DNA from 2 places in the Colwellia sp. M166 genome. Region 1 is predicted to be linked to the other one. Evidence: predicted binding sites of a transcription regulator. Region 1 holds the regulator's gene; the other holds the start of a gene.
What was found. The regulator FNR, encoded in region 1, switches genes on or off when oxygen is low (the NO sensors DNR and NnrR bind a similar motif). The targets are predictions, from matches to a motif close to TTGATCTAGATCAA.

Region 1 (9,116 bases):
TATTACACATAATTTACCTCCGGATAAACACACCATGATTTTATCGCCATCTTCAATCATATTATATTGGGCGATAGCTTGACCGACATGGCGGCGTAAGCGTTTTTCGAGTTTATGTAATTGTGTTTCTTGGCTCGGGGAAAGGGCCAATTTTAAATCTGCGCTCATAGTAAATTCCTGATAAATTGCGGCGCGTAGTATAGCCCAAGCAATTAAATGAAAAAAGTTGAACAAGACAATTTATTGTCTGAGTTCAACTTTATGTTATTAATATTTATGTGACTAAGGTGTTATATAACCTTAGTCGACATCAAGGGGAGATATGTATCCGTCAGGCTTTAAGGCCAATACGTCACAATTCAATCTATCAATGACATGCTCGGCAGTGTTGCCAATTAAGGCTGCTGATAAGCCGGTACGACCAACCGTGCCTAAAATAACTAGCTCGGCATCTAATTTGTTTGCTAGGCTTTGAATGACATCTTCAGGTAGGCCTTCTTTAATATGAGTATTTTCCTTGGCAACATTAAATGCCTTAGCATGCTCTTGCATGGCATTTTCATGATGCTTTAGCATTGAGCTATTATAATCGCTAGCGTTAAACTCTGGAATTTCTATGGCAATATTTACTGGAGTACCAGGGAATGAATTAACCAAATGTAAATTTGCATTCATTACTTTTGTTAGCTGCTTAGCTTCAGCGGTGATTTTGTCATTAAGTGACTTATGCTCTTTTTCATCACTACCAATGTTCAATGCGGCAACAACATTGCCGTTATCAGGCCATAAATGTTCTTTGACTAATAAAACAGGGCATGGACATTTTCGTAAAATATGCCAATCGGTAGGAGTGAAAATAACCGACTTAAGTTTGTCGTGTTGGTGTGTACCTTTAATAACTATGTCATAGCCATGTTTTAAAACTTGGTTAATGATTTGCTCAAATGGGCGGTTATGCCAAATAACTTGACAGTCAATACTGATTTCGCCGGTATTGAGTTCTGAAAGAATGGATTGTAACCATTGTGTTCTGTCATTTATTACCGATTGACGCATGGCTTCACGCTCATCGCTTGATAGCATGGTAGTCATTTCATAAGAAAAATCATATATGGTCAAAAATGCGGTAATGCTAGCGCCGGTTTTACGTGCAAGTTCGATGGCACGTTTTAACGCTTTTTGATCTTCAGTTGTTGGATCAACAACCGCGAGTATTTTTTGATACTTTTCCATAGTTAATTCCTTTATCAATTACCTACTGTACTTATAACAATAGTCTACTTTGTAACAATAATAGTTGTTTTAAATCAAATTATTATCGTGTCAAATATAAATGGTATTTCACGCTAAGCATAGCGTGAAATACCTGAATAAGGAAGTTTATGATGTTAGGTGAGAAAATTAAATTAGAGTGCTGCGCACTCGTTTAATTTATTAATATCTAGAATAATAATTAACTTACCATCGACTTGAATTAAGCCATTCTTATGGAAGCGATTAAGCAGACGGCTAATCGTTTCAACGGTTAAACCAATATAATTGCCAATATCACTGCGAGTCATTGATAAACGAAACTCAGAAGCTGATAAGCCACGAGCATGATAACGACTGCTTAATGCACTGATAAATGTTGCTAAGCGTTGCTCAGCATTCTTCCGATTCAGTAAGGTTAACATTTCTTGATCTTCACGAATTTCTGTACTCATCATACGCAAAATTTGTTTCTTTAATTTTGGCATCGTATTAGACAGAGCGTCGAGGGTGTTATAAGGAATTTCACAAACCATAGAGGTTTCTAAAGCCTTAGCAAAACTTGGATGCTCTGATTCTGCGATCGCATCAAAGCCAAGTAAGTCGCCAGCTAAATGAAAGCCAGTAATTTGCTCTTCACCTTGTTCGTTGACGGTATAGGTTTTAAATGTACCTGAACGAATAGCATAAAGGGCGTGCATAGGCTGACCATCATTGAAGATTTGCTCACCTTTATGAATAGGTCGTTTACGGTCGATGATATTGTCGAGCGTATCGAGCTCTTTATCATTAAGAGAAAATGGCAAGCATAGTTCGCTGATACTGCAATTTTGACAGTGAATATGTTGCTGACCTGTGCATGATTTTTGACTCATAATAACCTATAGCTTTTTTTGGCTTTTTAATGACTAGGATCATATTAGATGTATTATAAATATGCAATAAGTATAGTGTAAAAGCCATAAAAAATAACTGAAATGGCGGCTAACTTCCTGAATAATGCATTACTCAGCAATGACTTAATGCTGATTGTGCCTAATGATACTGAAAGTAAAGCAGGTAAAGTGCCAAGTCCAAAGAAAAACATGATCAGAGCGCCATTAATTGCATCGGCACTAGCCAAAGCCCAAGTTAGAGTTGAATACACTAGCCCGCAGGGTAGCCAGCCCCATAATGCGCCTAAAGCGAAAGCGCTGTTAATATTTTTAATCGGAATGAATTTTTTTGTTTTTGGTGAGATATGACGCCAAAGGTTTTTGCCTAAATGCTCAACATGACTTAACCACATTAACCATTGTCCTAGATATAAACCTAATAGGATAAGGAAAATACCCGCAATGGTTTTCAGTAATGAAACAGGCAAACCAATTTCTTTTGTTGCCATTGAGCTGGTGAAGGCGACTAGAGCACCAATCACACTATAAGAAGCAATACGGCCAAAATTATAGGCAAAGATAATAACGTATTTTTTCTGTTGAGAGGCATCTGATATCGCGGTGGTTAGCATAGTACTGATACCACCACACATCACCACACAATGCCCTGAGCCCAGCAAGCCAATAATAAAAGCAGAAAAAAAATCAAGGCTCATAAAACTACTTTTTAACCTGATTACTTATTACTATTTTGTCTTTCTGCACTTTATTTTCATTAGGTACGCAATTTGTTGCTGTTGAGCTTTTGTTATTATCCTTAGCGGCTTTATCATTGTCATCATCAAATAAAATACTCATGCCTTGCTTTTCCAAGTCATCAAATTGCTCGGTTTTGACGGCCCAAAAAAATAGGTAAATACCGATAATGGTAAGTAAAATTGCAATGGGAATTAGAACATAAATCACACTCATTTTTTTAACAACCTTAAAGAGTTACTCACTACGAGTATTGAACTGGCAGACATGCCAATTACCGCCATATAGGGAGCAATATAACCCATAACAGCCAGTGGTAATACAATGGCATTATAACCAAACGCCCAAAGATAATTTTGCTTTATAATACGCGTGGTACGTTCAGAGACCGTTCTTAATGTTTGAATCGACGCTAATTTATTGTTCAACAATATAACATCAGCACCACTTTTTGCTATATCTGTACCACTTCCCATGGCAATAGATAAATGTGCAGCACCCAATACTGGACTGTCATTAACACCATCACCAATCATAGCGACAGTGTGAGTGACTTGCTGTTGCTTAATGGCGTTAACTTTATCTTGTGCTGATAAGTTTGCCTGGACATTATCTAGCTGTAATTGGGCTTGTAACTTGTTACAGCCAGCTAAATGATCACCAGAAAGCATGAGGGTTTTAATGTTTTCAGTGTGTAAAAATTTTATTAAATCTGTGGCATCATCACGCAAACCATCATGTAAATAAAATTCAGCTATTAAGCTTTCATTTTCCATCAGTACGCATTGTGCACTATGAGCTTGTTGGTTGTTATTTTGCAGTAACCATGAGTTTTTACCGATGCGATAATGCTGTTGATTAATTTCACCGCTAATACCTGCTCCTGGTGCTACAACGACCTGTGAGATTTTTTGATTAAAATCTCGATAACAAGTGAAAGCTTTGGCAAGGGGGTGAGCAGAGTGTGCTTCAAGTGCGGCGGCAATAGCTAAAACTTGCGCTTTACCTTCGGAATTACTCGCTATGGAAAACTTACCATGAGTAACCACTTCTGTGATGGTAAATTCACCGGTGGTAAGCGTCCCTGTTTTATCAAAGGCTATTGCGTCTATTTTAGGCATGGCTTCCAAGACATGACCAGACTTTACCATGATACCTTCACGATTGAGACGAGTGGTTGCACAAGTTAATGCCGTTGGTGTTGCTAACGATAAAGCACAAGGGCAAGTGACCACTAATACCGATAAAGTAATCCAAAATGCTTCTGCTGGTTGATGTTGAGCCCAGTAAAATGCTGTACAAGAGGCAGTGATCAGAATTAATGCGACAAAGTATTGCGCGATTTTATCTGACAGTTTTGCCAGCTTTGGTTTGTGCGTTTGTGCGTTTTCACTTAAACGAATCAGCTGGCTTAAAAATGACTTTTGATTATTGTGTTTTACTTTTGCCGTTAAGTTGCCATCACCGTTAATGGTGCCGGCATAGATAATATCTTGCTCACTTTTATGCAGAGGTAGTTGCTCACCAGATAACATCGCCTCATTAATTTGGCTGTTACCTGAGATAATTTCACTATCAGCCGGAATGGTTTCGCCAGGCTTGATTAAAATAATATCGTCTGCCTTTAAGTGTGTTGCGGCGATAAAGCTTTCTTGCTGGTCAACGAGCTTAGTCGCTGTCATCGGCATTAGTTTTAACAAATTTGCTGACACATCTGCGGCTCGGGAGCGAGCGCGAAACTCTAAGAATTTTCCGATCAACAATAAAAAAGTGAACATTGACACTGATTCAAAATATACCTCACCTTGTTGGGTAAATGTTGCCCAAGCGCTGGCAAGAAAGGCAAGACTGATGGCAATAGATACCGGTACGTCCATGGAAAGCTGTTTCGCTTTAAGGGCAAAATACGCACTTTTATAAAAAGGGAAAGCGCCATAGGTGACAATTGGTATGGTTAAGAAAAAGCTGGTCCAACGTAAATAAACTAAATTGTGTTCAGCCATGTCAGAGAAAGCACCAAAATATAAACCAAAGGCGATCATCATCACTTGCATCATTAATATGCCTGATATGCCTAAACGTTTGATGAAGTTCTTTGCTTGTTTCTTATTTAGCTCTTCTGCAGTGCTGGCTTTGAAGGGCAGGGCATGGTAGCCAATTTTTTCTATTAAGCTCAGAATTTCACTTAATTTTACTTGTTCTTCTTGCCATTGCACTGTTGCTCTTTGTGTTGTGGCATTAACATTTATTTTATTAATTCCAAGATGCTTGCTGACTTGCATTTCTATCAACCAGGCACATGCTGAGCAACTGATACCTTCAATGGTTAATATGGTTTCTTTAAAACCATCATGGTAATAAGCAAATTCACTTTGTAAACTTTCTTCGTCGAGAATTTCGTTACGCTGCAATTGCTCCGGGATCAAGGCCTCACCTTTTTGGGCCGGTGCGCTGCGAAAGCGGTAGTAGTCGGTTAAGTTGTTATCGACAATGGTTTGGGCAACAGCTTGACAACCTATGCAGCACATAGGTTGGCTAATATTTTCAATGTTTGCTGTTAAATCAATACCACTGGGGACAAGTTCACCGCAATGAAAACAATTTATGCTCATTAACCTATACCCATTAATAATCTTTTGTTAATTTGCGACCGCAGGATTTGGCGAAATATCGATATAGTCAGCTTGAGGTAAGGTGATCACAGATTGAATTTTCCAGTGATCTTCAAATGGGCTAAGCGTTACACGCCATTTACCTGAAACGTCTTGGCCAGCTTCAAAGTGATGGGTAAAGTTACCATTACCATCTGCTGTTAGTGCTAAATAGAAGTCTCTATCGGCCAGTGTTGGATGATAGAAATTAACATTGAGTAATGGGAATTCTTTTTCGATACCGGTTGGACGAATGATCAGTTGATCGTCAACAAGCTTCAAGCCAAAGCGCATGCCCAACTTTTGTGCTTGCTTAATTTTGCCTAATTCAAGATTGATCGCTTTACCTTTTTTATAATAATCACCGACCACTAATGTGTCTGGATTGGTATTGGCAATAATAAAAGTAGCGATACCGGCAACGACAGCAGTAAAAGGCAATATAAATACAAGCCATGCCCAAGGCTCTTGATACCAAGATGTTTTCATGAAATTTTCTTCTTTGCTGATAGTGCAGACATTATACGACTTTTCTTATACGGGAACTATCAAAAAAGTGTTAATTTTATGAACTTTAATTTTCATTTAAATAATAAAAAACCTTAGTGTAATTAAACACTAAGGTTTTGTTTTTAAGGGCAGATAAACCCGTTAATTTTAGTTGTTGTTAATTTTGTGACAAGCTGTAAACATAGGCACTGATCACGTGAACTTTTTGTTCACCTAGGATTTTATCCCAAGCAGGCATTACACCAGCACGACCGTTAGCAATTGACGTCTCAACTGCTCGCGGTGAACCGCCGTATAACCAAACGTTATCAGTTAAGTTTGGAGCACCTAATGGAATGCCCATTTCAGCACTACCTTTACCTTCTGCGCCATGACAAGCAGCACACATAGCAAATTTAACTTTACCTGCTTCAGCAGCTGTCGTATCAACTTCACGACCACTTAAGCTAAGTACAAAAGCAGCAACTTCTTTAACACCTTGTTCGCCACCTAATGCCGCACTCCAAGCCATCATGCCATTAGCCTTACGACCGTGCATAATAGTGGCTTTGATCATTTCAGGTGAACCGCCGTATAACCAATCTTTATCGGTTAGGTCAGGGAAGCCTGTTGTACCGCGAGCATCAGAGCCATGACACTGTGAACAGTTTTGTAAAAATAGACGTTGGCCTACTTTTAATGCTTCTTCATTGCCAGCTAAGGTTTCAATACTTTGTGCAGCATAAGCTTCAAAGATTGGACCATATTTTGCGTCAGCTGCCGCTACTTCACGGTCATACTGAACTAACATGCCAGCTTCTTTTGCTTTTGCAACACTCGCTTTTGACTCAGATAAGTTCAATATACCTTGGTTTGAACTCTTCCAGCCTAATAAGCCTTCAAAGTTACCTAAACCAGGGTAAAGCAATAAGTAACCAAAACCCCAAATGATTGTTAATAAGAAGAACGTACTCCACCATTTTGGTAGTGGATTATTTAATTCTTCAATGCCGTCGAAGGTATGTCCCATAGACGCACCTTCTTCAACGCCTGCAAAGTTCTTTAAACACCAACGCAACAGTAGGTAACAACCTACTAGTGTGCCTAAGGTAAGAACGGTAATCCAAATACTCCAGAAGCTAGACATTATTATTAGTCTCCTGTTTGTTATTTTTGTCAGAATGTTTTAATTCAGTTTTTGTTGGTTCTTCAAAAATTGAATTTGCCGCTTCATCAAACGCAGATTTGCGTTTTTTTGAATATGACCAAACCACAATGACAATAAATAATGCCAATATTAATAGGGCAATTAGCCCTCTAAGCGTGCCATAGTCCATCATCATTATTTCAACGCATGACCAAGAGACTGAAGATATGCAATTAATGCATCCATTTCTGTTTTACCCTTAACTGCTTTTTCTGCACCAGCAATTTCAGTTTCAGAGTAAAGAGGAATAGCATTACCTTGCTCGTCTTTATGACTACGATTACGTGTTAAGAAGTTAAATGTTGATAACTTTTTCGCTGTTAATTCACCATCAAGGGTATTTTCAGCTAACCATTTAAACGAAGGCATATTTGACTCAGGTACAACAGAACGAGGGTCAAGTAAATGCGCACGGTGCCAATCGTCACTATAACGACCGCCAACACGGGCTAAATCTGGCCCTGTACGTTTTGAACCCCATAAATGTGGATGTTCCCATACGCCTTCACCAGCAACTGAGTAATGACCATAGCGCTCTGTTTCCGCACGAAAAGGACGGATCATTTGGCTATGACATACATTACAACCTTCGCGGATATAGATATCACGACCTTCCATTTCTAAAGCGGTATAAGGGCGCAAGTTATCAACCGGTGTGGTGGTTGCTTTTTGGAAGAACAATGGCGTAATTTCAACTAAACCACCGATGCTGATAGCAAAAATAGTAAAGATAAAGAATAAGCCAACGCTTTTTTCAACTTTTTCGTGTTTGTTGATCATGGTCTGGCTCCTTAAGCTATTTCTACAGGTTTAAGACTTCCGTCTTTAGCACCCATAGTTTTAAACATGTTGTAAGCCATTAAAATAAAGCCTGCAACCACTAATACACCACCAATAAAACGGATGAAGTAGAATGGGTATGACGCTGTTAAACTTTCAACAAAGCTGTAAGTTAAGGTACCGTCAGTATTAACCGCACGCCACATTAACCCTTGCATTACACCTGAAATCCACATAGCAACAATATATAAAACGATACCGGCTGTGTGCATCCAGAAATGAATGTTGATTAAACGAATGCTGTACATACGACCTTGATTAAATAGTACTGGAATTAAATGGTACATAGCACCAATTGACACCATTGCAACCCAACCTAGTGCACCTGAGTGAACGTGACCAACAGTCCAGTCAGTGTAATGAGAAAGTGCATTCACTGATTTAATTGCCATCATCGGGCCTTCAAATGTAGACATACCGTAGAACGATAATGACACAATCAAGAAACGAAGAATTGGATCGTGGCGAAGTTTATGCCATGCACCTGATAACGTCATAATACCGTTAATCATACCACCCCAAGATGGTAAGAATAATACGATAGACATAACCATACCTACTGATTGAGCCCAATCAGGTAAAGCTGTGTAGTGTAAGTGATGAGGACCAGCCCAAATATATAGAGAAACTAGTGCCCAAAAGTGAACAATTGATAAACGGTAAGAGTAAACCGGACGTTCAGCTTGTTTTGGTACGAAATAATACATCATACCTAGGAAACCAGCGGTTAATAGGAAGCCTACGGCATTATGGCCATACCACCACTGCATCATGGCATCGATCGCGCCGGAGTAGATGGAATAGGATTTAAACATTGAGACAGGGATCGCCATGCTATTACCTATATGCAATACCGCCACGGTAAGTATGAAACCACCGAAGAACCAATTTGCAACATAGATGTGCGAGGTTTTACGTTTCACTAAAGTACCAAAAAATACAATAGCGTAACTGACCCAGACAACGGCGATTAAAATATCAATCGGCCATTCTAGCTCTGCGTATTCTTTACTTGATGTGTAACCAAGTGGCAAAGTTATCACGGCA
Region 2 (9,116 bases), 2.0 Mb from region 1:
TTCTGCACAAATCCTTAACACTGCGCAAAGCAATGAGAAAAAAATGCCGCCGGTTGAATTATGGGATCCACCTTTTTGTGGTGATATTGATTTAGTTATAAAGTCAGATGGTAGCTGGTTTTATAACGGCACGATATTTAAGCGTTTATCTTTAGTTAAGCTCTTTGCTTCAGTTTTAAAAAAAGAAGCAGAAAAATACTTTTTAGTAACGCCAGTTGAAAAAATTGGTATTGTTGTCGAAGATGCGCCATTTTTGATTACTCAGTGGCAATGGCTGGATGAAGAAAAAACCTTAATGCAAGTTAGCAGTAATTTAGATGACAGCTTTATTTTAAGCGCGGAACACCCGTTAGAACTCAGGGAAGATGGTGGTTTATATGTTACCGTTAGGCGCAACTTACCCGCCAAAGTGCATCGTAATGTATACTATCAGTGGGTTGATCTGGCCAAAGAAGAAAGCAATAAAAACGGCACTGAATTATGTTTTTACAGTGCCGAACATCGATTTAGCTTAGGAGCTTTAGAGCATTAAATAACGCGAGAAAAGCGTTGTTTATTTAAATGTTGCTTCATATAAGCATCAAAACTCATACAAATATTACGTATTAATAATCTGGCTTTTTGATTCACTTTGATTTCATCAGCGCTATTGGTTATTAGGCCGTCATTAATGAAGGTGGTTAGCGATGGCAAATCTTCGGCAAAATACTGGTCAAAATCAATGGCAAATTTTTCATTGATTTTATTTTTATCAAGATAAAGATTACACATTAATTCACGAATAACTTCACCGCGAATAATATCATCGGTGGATAAACTGACGCCTTTTACATGGGCATGAGCTTGAGTATCAATGGCTTTGTAATAGTCTTGTAGTTCTTTGGTATTCTGACTGAAACTGTTACCAATAGCACTAATAGATGATACACCTAAACCTAAAAGGTCGCAGCCGCCTTTAGTGGTGTAACCTTGGAAGTTACGGTGTAAATTTCCCGCTTTTTGGGCTATTGATAATTCATCTTCAGGTTTAGCGAAGTGATCCATACCGATAAAATCATAGCCAAAATCGCAAAGCTTTTCGATAGCGAGTTTCATTAAGGCAAACTTTTCATCAACACTTGGTAACCATTCGTCTCTTAACTTACGCTGGGCAGCAAAGCGAGACGGAATGTGGGCGTAACTAAATAGTGAAATTCGGTCGACATCCATTTCATGGGCTTTATTTAAGGTACGAGTAAAGGTGTCGATATTTTGGTGTGGCAGGCCGTAGATTAAATCAATATTAATTGATTTAAAGCCAACTTTTTTTGCATGGGCAATAAAGTTTTCAATGAACTCAGTAGACTGTACTCGATTGATGGTTTCTTGAACTTTCTGATCAATGTCTTGCACACCAATGCTTAAACGATTGAAGCCTAAGCTATAAAGGTGCTCTGCTAGATTCATTTCAATTTCACGAGGATCGATTTCGATACTCATTTCTACTTGCTCTGCAAAAGTAAATTTTTCTTTTAGTAGTTCAACTAGTTTGGTTATTTGTTCGTGTCGTAAAAAGCTTGGAGTACCACCACCCCAATGTAATTGTTTAACGGTGTAATCTTTAAATAATGGTGCGCGAGAGGCTATTTCTTCTGCAAGAAATTCAAGGTAAGTATCTGCTTTATCACGATGACGGGTGATAACTTTATTGCAACCGCAGTAGTAACAAAGGCTATGACAAAAAGGAATATGCACATACAAAGACAATTCACGGTTAGGTGAGGCTTCAATCGCTTGTACTAGATGTTCGTGTTTGAATTGATCATGAAACTCTAATGCCGTTGGATATGAAGTATATCGTGGACCACTAGTGTTATATTTCTTTAATAGCGCGCTATCGAAAAATTGAGTTGCTTGCATGAGTCTTCCCGTTTACCAATTTGACGCTATTATAGATAAACTAGCCGCCTAAACATTGATCAAGCGCAATGCTGACGGCTTTATTGTGACTTATGTCAATTTTATTTTGTTTTATTCTTGTATAACAACTGCTTGAGATACTTAAAGCGATTTTATAATATTTAACTATATTATGCTGCTAGCGTAATAACATAAAAATAAGCAGATTTTTATGCAAATACTATTATTGACTCAACATGCTGTTACGTTCATTAGCGTATTGGTGCAGTAATGCAATATCACGGCGAATATCTTCCGCCAGCTCTGCTTCAAGCTTCATGCGTTCAAGATCAAGCTTCATGCGGGTTCGCTTATCTAGCTTTTTACGTTCAGCTAGAATAGGCATATGCTTAATCCCTTCATAAAATTTAAATACCGCAGGAAATTGCAGATTTAAATCTTGGCTTAATTTTAATGAATCAAGCAAGACACTCAAACGCCAACAGCCTTCAGCAAAATCACATTGTGCTTCTTTCATTGCACGCACAATAATAATGACGCTAGCGATGATTTTCTTATCATGCTGCTGTAGCGCTTGTTGTTGTGCGGCTTTTTTTTGCTCTTGTTCCAGCGTTTGCTGTTTTAATTGACTTAATAACTTAGTTGCCACTGCTGCCAGCACGCCAATAATCACCATGGCTAATAGCGCGAGATATATCCAAGGATTTGAAAACATTAAAGCTACCTATTCAAACTTTGATAAGTCACTGTTATCAAATTTGTCCCATAAATCATCTTCAGAGTCTGAGTGTTTAACCGGTGCTATTATCTCATCTTCATCATCAAGGCCTAATGCTTGACTGATTTTTTCATGCTGTGCCATTAATTCATTGTAATAATTAACATCTTCAGCCGTTAATGCTATGTCATCGTCTTGCTTTTCAAGTATTTCAAGCAACCTGACATCTTGTTCAATACGGCTTAACTGATCTTCTAAAGACTCACTCGCTTCCACAGCGCGAATGGCTGCGATAGGTGAGTTATCTTGCATGACTTTTGCTGGTTTAGGCGCTTTGGTTTTGCTCGGAGCAGCAACAAGCTTGCCTAGAGCAATAGGCGTTTTATTGCCAATACGCGGATCTTTGTTTGCTGATGAGTTTTGTCCGTTGATGATTTTAGGGCTGGCTTCTTTTTGGCGATTACCGGCCTCTTTGCCATTTTTTTTCTTTGTTTTTCGAGGGGTAGGGGTCACTAATTTTTTTTTGTCATCTTTAAGGATGCCACTTGAGCCTGTGCCCGGCTTGCGGGATTTTTTAGTACGAGACATAGTTATAACTTTTGCTAATGAACAATTATCACTATTTTACGACATTCCACGCTAAACCGCGATAGAAAGAAAAAAAGCGACGTTAATAACGTCGCTTTTGGATGAAATGTGGCATAAGCCAAACATATAATTCCGATTTTAAGGGGCTATCCTAGCCTTTTGGTACAGTCCTTGTGAATTTGACAGTTTCCAATATTATTATAGTCACTTCCGTGCTTAAATTTATTTTTTTCGGTCGTCCTGACACTTTCTTGGTTTATCCTTAACGCCCTCTATGGGCAAATTACTTCAGCACTCTTCCTGAGTATTAGTAAACTATCCGTATTTTTAATTATTTGCTGCGTATATAACGCTTATTGCTTTCCGTGCAAAAATTGTCCGTTTTGTATGCTGCTACTAAAGTAGCTGACCCATACTTTACGTGACTTTGCCAAAGCAGCAAGCTATTTTTTTCGATTGTTTCTTGTACTAAAGTCGAATAATTAACAAGTGCTTGTTTTTAAATGTAATATTTTTGTTAATAAATGTAATTTAATTGTTCCTCTTAAATGATAATGGTCGATGTTTGACAATAAAAGTGGCAAATAGACGGTGTTTTTATCTGTGTTTTTATACGAAAGCCTTCGTTATACCAAGTCTGTTAAGTTTGCTCCCGAAGGGTGATTTTAAAAGGCTTACAGGCCGCGATATTGATTTCAATAAGGGAATAGTTATTTCGTTGTCAAAATCAATAATGCAACATAGTGCTAGCCTGGCAAAGCTAGTGCTGTCATGATAAATATTTCTACAAAATGGTTAATAACAGCGAAGCAGCAGATAGCCCTGATTGACTATCTGCTATATTGTTGATTTTAGTCTTCTTGTTGATGTAACCAAGCGGCATGAGTGGGCGCCTTTTTGGTTTTCGACCATTCTTCCACCATTAATGGCGCAACGCGCTTAAGCTCAGCATATTGTTCATCAGTGCCGGTATTTGCTGCTAATTCGAGACGATGACCGTTAGGATCAAAGAAATAGATAGATTTAAATACCCCATGATTAACTGGCCCTAAAACATCTAAGCCATGGGCTTGTAAGTCATTTTTTGCTGATACCAAGGCATCAATATCTTCAACTTCTAAAGCAATATGCTGAACCCACTGTGGGGTGTTTTCATCACGGCCCATATCAGGAGAGTTAGGTATTTCAAAAAAGGCTAAAACATTGCCCATGCCAGCATCTAAAAATATATGCATGTAAGGATCTGGCGCTTTAGTTGACGGTACTTCATTCTCTGCAATAGCGACAGTAAGCTCCATATTTAAATGTTTTTGATACCAATCAACCGTTTCTTTTGCATCTTTACATCGGTAAGCCACATGGTGGAAGCGTTTTAAATTAATCATAGTGTTATTACTTAAGTTATAAGTTAAGCGGATCTCGAATGAGCTATTTTTTACCATAGCTGGATAAGAGACCCTAATTTTCTGATGAGTTTAAGCGCTAAATGTTGTCAGCAATTACGTACGCTTTACTTTACAAACTCAAATTATTTCGGCGCTATAACCTCTTGCCATTGTGTTACTAACTTATCATCTATGACCTTAAAAGCGATACCCGCTAAAGGTGAGTCAGTCACTTGCAGTGTCGAGGTTAACAATTGATCGTCACGAAAGAAGTGACAAGTCAGCTCACTGTTTACTGATAGATGATCTAATATGGCTTGTATTGAATGTTCAGATATTTTGAGGTTATCGACAGCAATAAGTATGTCGTTTACCGCTAATCCGGCATCTGCAGCTGGTGAGTTTTCCAATACTTGAGTGATGGTTAAACCAAATGTGTGGGCTTTATATTGCGCGCCTAGATAGGCGTGATAATGTGCGGCAGAAGTGGTCTCCAAACTGTTGAGCTTTTTAAATTTTTGCTTTTGTAATTCAACACCATAATTGGCTAAATCATGGCTTAAATCTATTCGTTGGTTACTGTCGAGATGATGCTTAAATGTTGTTGAAATATCTTCACCACACAACAGATTAGCAATATTAATAAAATCTTCTTCCGTGGTACCTGTGTTAGTACGACCAAAGTGAATCCATAATTCTCGCATCAGTGTGTCTAAGCTGTATTTATTATTAGATTTACTGCGAATAGTTAAATCTAACCAGAGGGCAATTAATGCCCCTTTGGCGTAGTAGCTAACAATGTTATTAACCGCATCGGGGCCTTGTTGATAAAACTTGGTCCAAGCGTCAAAACTTGAAGCGGTAATGCTCTGCTTTAGTTCACCGGCGCCACGGTATACCCGGGTTGCCGTCTTCGCCAATATAGTTAAGTAGGCGTCAAAATCAATTAAGCCAGTGCGATAAAGTGAAAAATCATCATAGTAAGAGGTGAACCCCTCAAATGCCCACAACTGCTTGGTGTAGCTTTCTTGTTGTAAATTATATGGCACAAATTCTTTAGGCTTGATCCGACAAACATTCCAAGCATGAAAATACTCATGCGAACATAAACTTAAAAAGGTTTTATAATTATCGCTCAAATCAGCATGAGTTTGCTGAGGGTTAGGAAGATCAAAGCGACTAGCCTGTAAAATAGTCGAGTTTTTATGCTCTAAGCCCCCGAAGCCCTGCGCCTGTAAATGGGTGATAAACCAATATTCTTTAAAAGGTGCTTCACCAAATAAATTAATATGGTGCTGGCATAATTTGCTGACATCTGCTGCCAAGCGTTGGGCATCACCATAATGTTTACTGGTAAACACTAAATGATGCACCACTCCTTCGACGGTAAATTCGGTGCAATCAAAGACGCCAATTGCCACGGGACAATCGATTAAATGTTGATAATTATCTGCGATATATCGACCAAATTGAAACTTTTCTGTTTCCTTTGCTCGTGTTAAACCCGTTGCAACTCGCCACTGGCTGTGCGCTGTGTTTGCTGAAGGTTGAATGATGAGTTCGCAGCTTAATTCGCTCAGCTCTGTGACTTGTAAAAATGTTGAACTCCCATTGAAAAATCCACGTTGGCTATCAAGATAGGCAGTGCGAACGGATAAGTCGAAAGCAAAAATTTGATAACGTACTTGTACTTGTTCATCACAGGCTTGTAATGACCAAGTTTGCTTATCTGTTTTAGTTAATGCTATGGCTTGTTCTTGGCTACCTAATGCGTGGATTTGAGTTATATTTTTGGCAAAGTCACGGATCATATAACTGCCAGGTAACCAAGCCGGTAAAGACAAAGTATAGCTTTGGCCAGGCGTACTTTTAAATGACAGTAAAACCTCAAATAAATGGCTATTTGGATTGCTGGGGGAAATTTGATATTGGATCATGTTGGAAGACAAATATTGGCAAAAGATTTGTCTTCCAATGTAGCAGAGTTGATGTGATAAAACAGCTGTAAAATAACGCCTTGTGAGTGCTTAACTTAAAATAACGGTTTTATCTTTATTTAAGCAAATACGCTGTTCTGCATGCATTTTTACCGCATGACATAAGGCGGTTGCTTCTAAATCATGACCAAGATGAACCATTTTTTCAATAGTAAATGTATGGTTGATGGGTTTGACTTCTTGCACAATAATTGGCCCTTCATCAAGGTCAGCAGTAACATAATGTGCGGTGGCTCCAATAATTTTCACCCCGCGTTTGTGCGCTTGATGATAAGGCTTTGCGCCTTTAAAACTGGGCAAAAAGGAATGATGAATATTGATCGCTTGGCCACGTAAACTATGACACAGCTGGTCTGACAATATCTGCATATATCGGGCAAGCACCAATAAATCCCCTTGATATTGCTGATAAATAGCTAGTAATGCTTGCTCTTGTTGGGCTTTATTGTCTTTATTAACCGGTAAATAATGAAATGGAATATTATGCCATTGCGCTAAAGCTTCGCAGTCTTGGTGGTTGGAGGTAATTGCAACAATATTGACGGGTAGGGCACCCGCTTTGAATTTTGTCAGTAATGAGACTAAGCAATGATCATCTTTTGAAACCGCAATAACCACGTTGGGATAGCTTTCTTTCGCCCTGATTTTATAGTGCATATTTAACGGTTTAGCTAGTAAATCAATAGCCTGGCTTAGCTCTTCAAAGCCAACTTTAAGCTCTCGATCGTCAAAAGCAACACGAGAAAAAAAGGTTTCAGTATAGGGGTCACTGTATTGGCTGGTTTCGGTAATAAAAGCACCCTGTTGAAATAAACTTTGTGACACTTTTGCTAGCACGCCTGAGGTATCAGGACACTGCCAAGTAAGGATGTAGTGATTAATATTTTTCATCTGCTAGTAATAGTTGTGATTATATTTCATCAGCATGGCATTTTATTGCCCTATTGTTCAATACTTTTGCGTTATATGCTAATGCCTTTCAAAGCAGTTAAGCTTCATCGGCTAACTGAGTTTTGTGCTTAATATAGAGCGCTTCAACTTTTTCTCTTGCCCATGGGGTTTTTCTCAAAAACTTTAAGCTTGAATTGATACTCGGATCATCAGTAAAACAGCGGATTTTTATTTCTTTACCAAGATATGGAAAGCCAAAGTGCTGAACTAATTGAGTGACGATAATTTTTAAGGTTAATCCGTGTAATGGGTTGTAGGGTTGATGATCCATATTTTTGGCCTAAGCGGTTTTAAGTCTGATTCTATCATGGAGTTGATAAGATAATTAACAAAAAAGCGACAGATGAGTGTCGCTTCTTATCATTAATTGGAAGGTAAATTATGCCTGAGGGAAAATTAACTAAAGTGCTCAGCTAATGCTTCACTACCACCGATAAGTTTTCCATCGATAAATACTTGTGGCACGGTATCGGCATTAGTTAAGGCTTTAAACATCGTCAAGTTAACGTCTTTGCCCACTTCTAACTCTTCAAATGTTAGACCTTTTTCGGTTAATAACGCTTTCGCTTTTTTACAGTATGGGCAAGTTGGCTTGCTAAAAACCATGATAGCTGAAGTTTGACAAGCGGAAGGATTAATATGATTTAACATAGTATCAGCATCTGATACTTCAAATGGGTCGCCTGCTACATCAGGTTCAATAAACATTTTTTCAATGATGCCATTTTTCACTAACATGGCATAACGCCAGCTGCGCTTACCAAAACCAATGTCCGCTTTATCAACTAACATACCCATAGCGTCGGTAAATTCACCGTTGCCATCAGGAATAAAGCTAATATTATCCGCATCTTGAGCTTGTGCCCATGCATTCATTACAAAAGTATCGTTAACCGACATACAGATAATTTCATCAACGCCATTTTTAAATAGTGTTGGTGCTAATTCGTTGTAGCGTGGTAAATGTGAAGATGAGCATGTTGGGGTAAACGCACCCGGTAGTGAAAAAACCACGACAGTTTTGTTGTTAAAAATTTCATCACTACTGCGTGTTGTCCATTCGTCATTTGCTCTTAATGTGAAGGTAACATTAGGGACTTTTTGTTGCTCTTTATTTTCTAACATAATGGCTCCGTTTTATAATCATAAATAGTGTTGTTTTAGTGCTATGCAATGATTATCCATATTTTTATTATAAATATAAATCGATTAATTTAGAATATATCAATCTATAAAATAGATTGTCATTGCTCGATACCGATAAGACAAAATGTGCAGCGTCATCCTAGCTTAGAATAATAAAGCGATAATGCCTAGTGCTTTAGCACTGATGACCTTTATTACACCTGATCTTAGCGGTAATCATTAAACTTATGTCAGCTATTGATAGAAGCGATTATATTTTACTCAAATAAATAAAGTAGTTCATGTTCTTATTGTTGCGTGGTAAATTACCAACAACAAAGTTGTATATACAATTTAAAGAGGTTATATGTCTACTAGCTACACCTTAATTAAAGGCTCTGTGCCTTTACTGATTAGCATGCCGCACAATGGCGAAGAAATACCTGATGATAT

Region 2: a site for FNR is predicted at 1,955-1,968, ahead of hemN (oxygen-independent coproporphyrinogen III oxidase). Genes of this name have one in related genera too.

What each region holds. Positions count from the first base shown of each region.
Region 1 is NZ_CP040755.1:4,274,469-4,283,584, forward strand. It holds partial or broken gene FGD67_RS19310 (tRNA 2-thiocytidine(32) synthetase TtcA) at 13-168, opposite strand; gene uspE (universal stress protein UspE) at 301-1,233, opposite strand; gene fnr (fumarate/nitrate reduction transcriptional regulator Fnr) at 1,407-2,126, opposite strand; gene FGD67_RS19325 (sulfite exporter TauE/SafE family protein) at 2,180-2,842, opposite strand; gene ccoS (cbb3-type cytochrome oxidase assembly protein CcoS) at 2,847-3,098, opposite strand; gene FGD67_RS19335 (heavy metal translocating P-type ATPase) at 3,095-5,494, opposite strand; gene FGD67_RS19340 (FixH family protein) at 5,522-6,022, opposite strand; gene ccoP (cytochrome-c oxidase, cbb3-type subunit III) at 6,201-7,169, opposite strand; gene FGD67_RS19350 (cbb3-type cytochrome oxidase subunit 3) at 7,162-7,365, opposite strand; gene ccoO (cytochrome-c oxidase, cbb3-type subunit II) at 7,365-8,009, opposite strand; gene ccoN (cytochrome-c oxidase, cbb3-type subunit I) at 8,021-9,116, opposite strand, start outside.
Region 2 is NZ_CP040755.1:2,247,001-2,256,116, reverse strand. It holds gene FGD67_RS10270 (DUF1285 domain-containing protein) at 1-532, shown strand, start outside; gene hemN (oxygen-independent coproporphyrinogen III oxidase) at 529-1,899, opposite strand; gene FGD67_RS10260 (DUF2489 domain-containing protein) at 2,123-2,614, opposite strand; gene yihI (Der GTPase-activating protein YihI) at 2,624-3,205, opposite strand; gene FGD67_RS10250 (VOC family protein) at 4,057-4,590, opposite strand; gene FGD67_RS10245 (M61 family metallopeptidase) at 4,734-6,527, opposite strand; gene purU (formyltetrahydrofolate deformylase) at 6,618-7,478, opposite strand; gene FGD67_RS10235 (VF530 family protein) at 7,576-7,809, opposite strand; gene FGD67_RS10230 (glutathione peroxidase) at 7,935-8,663, opposite strand; gene hutG (N-formylglutamate deformylase) at 9,031-9,116, shown strand, end outside.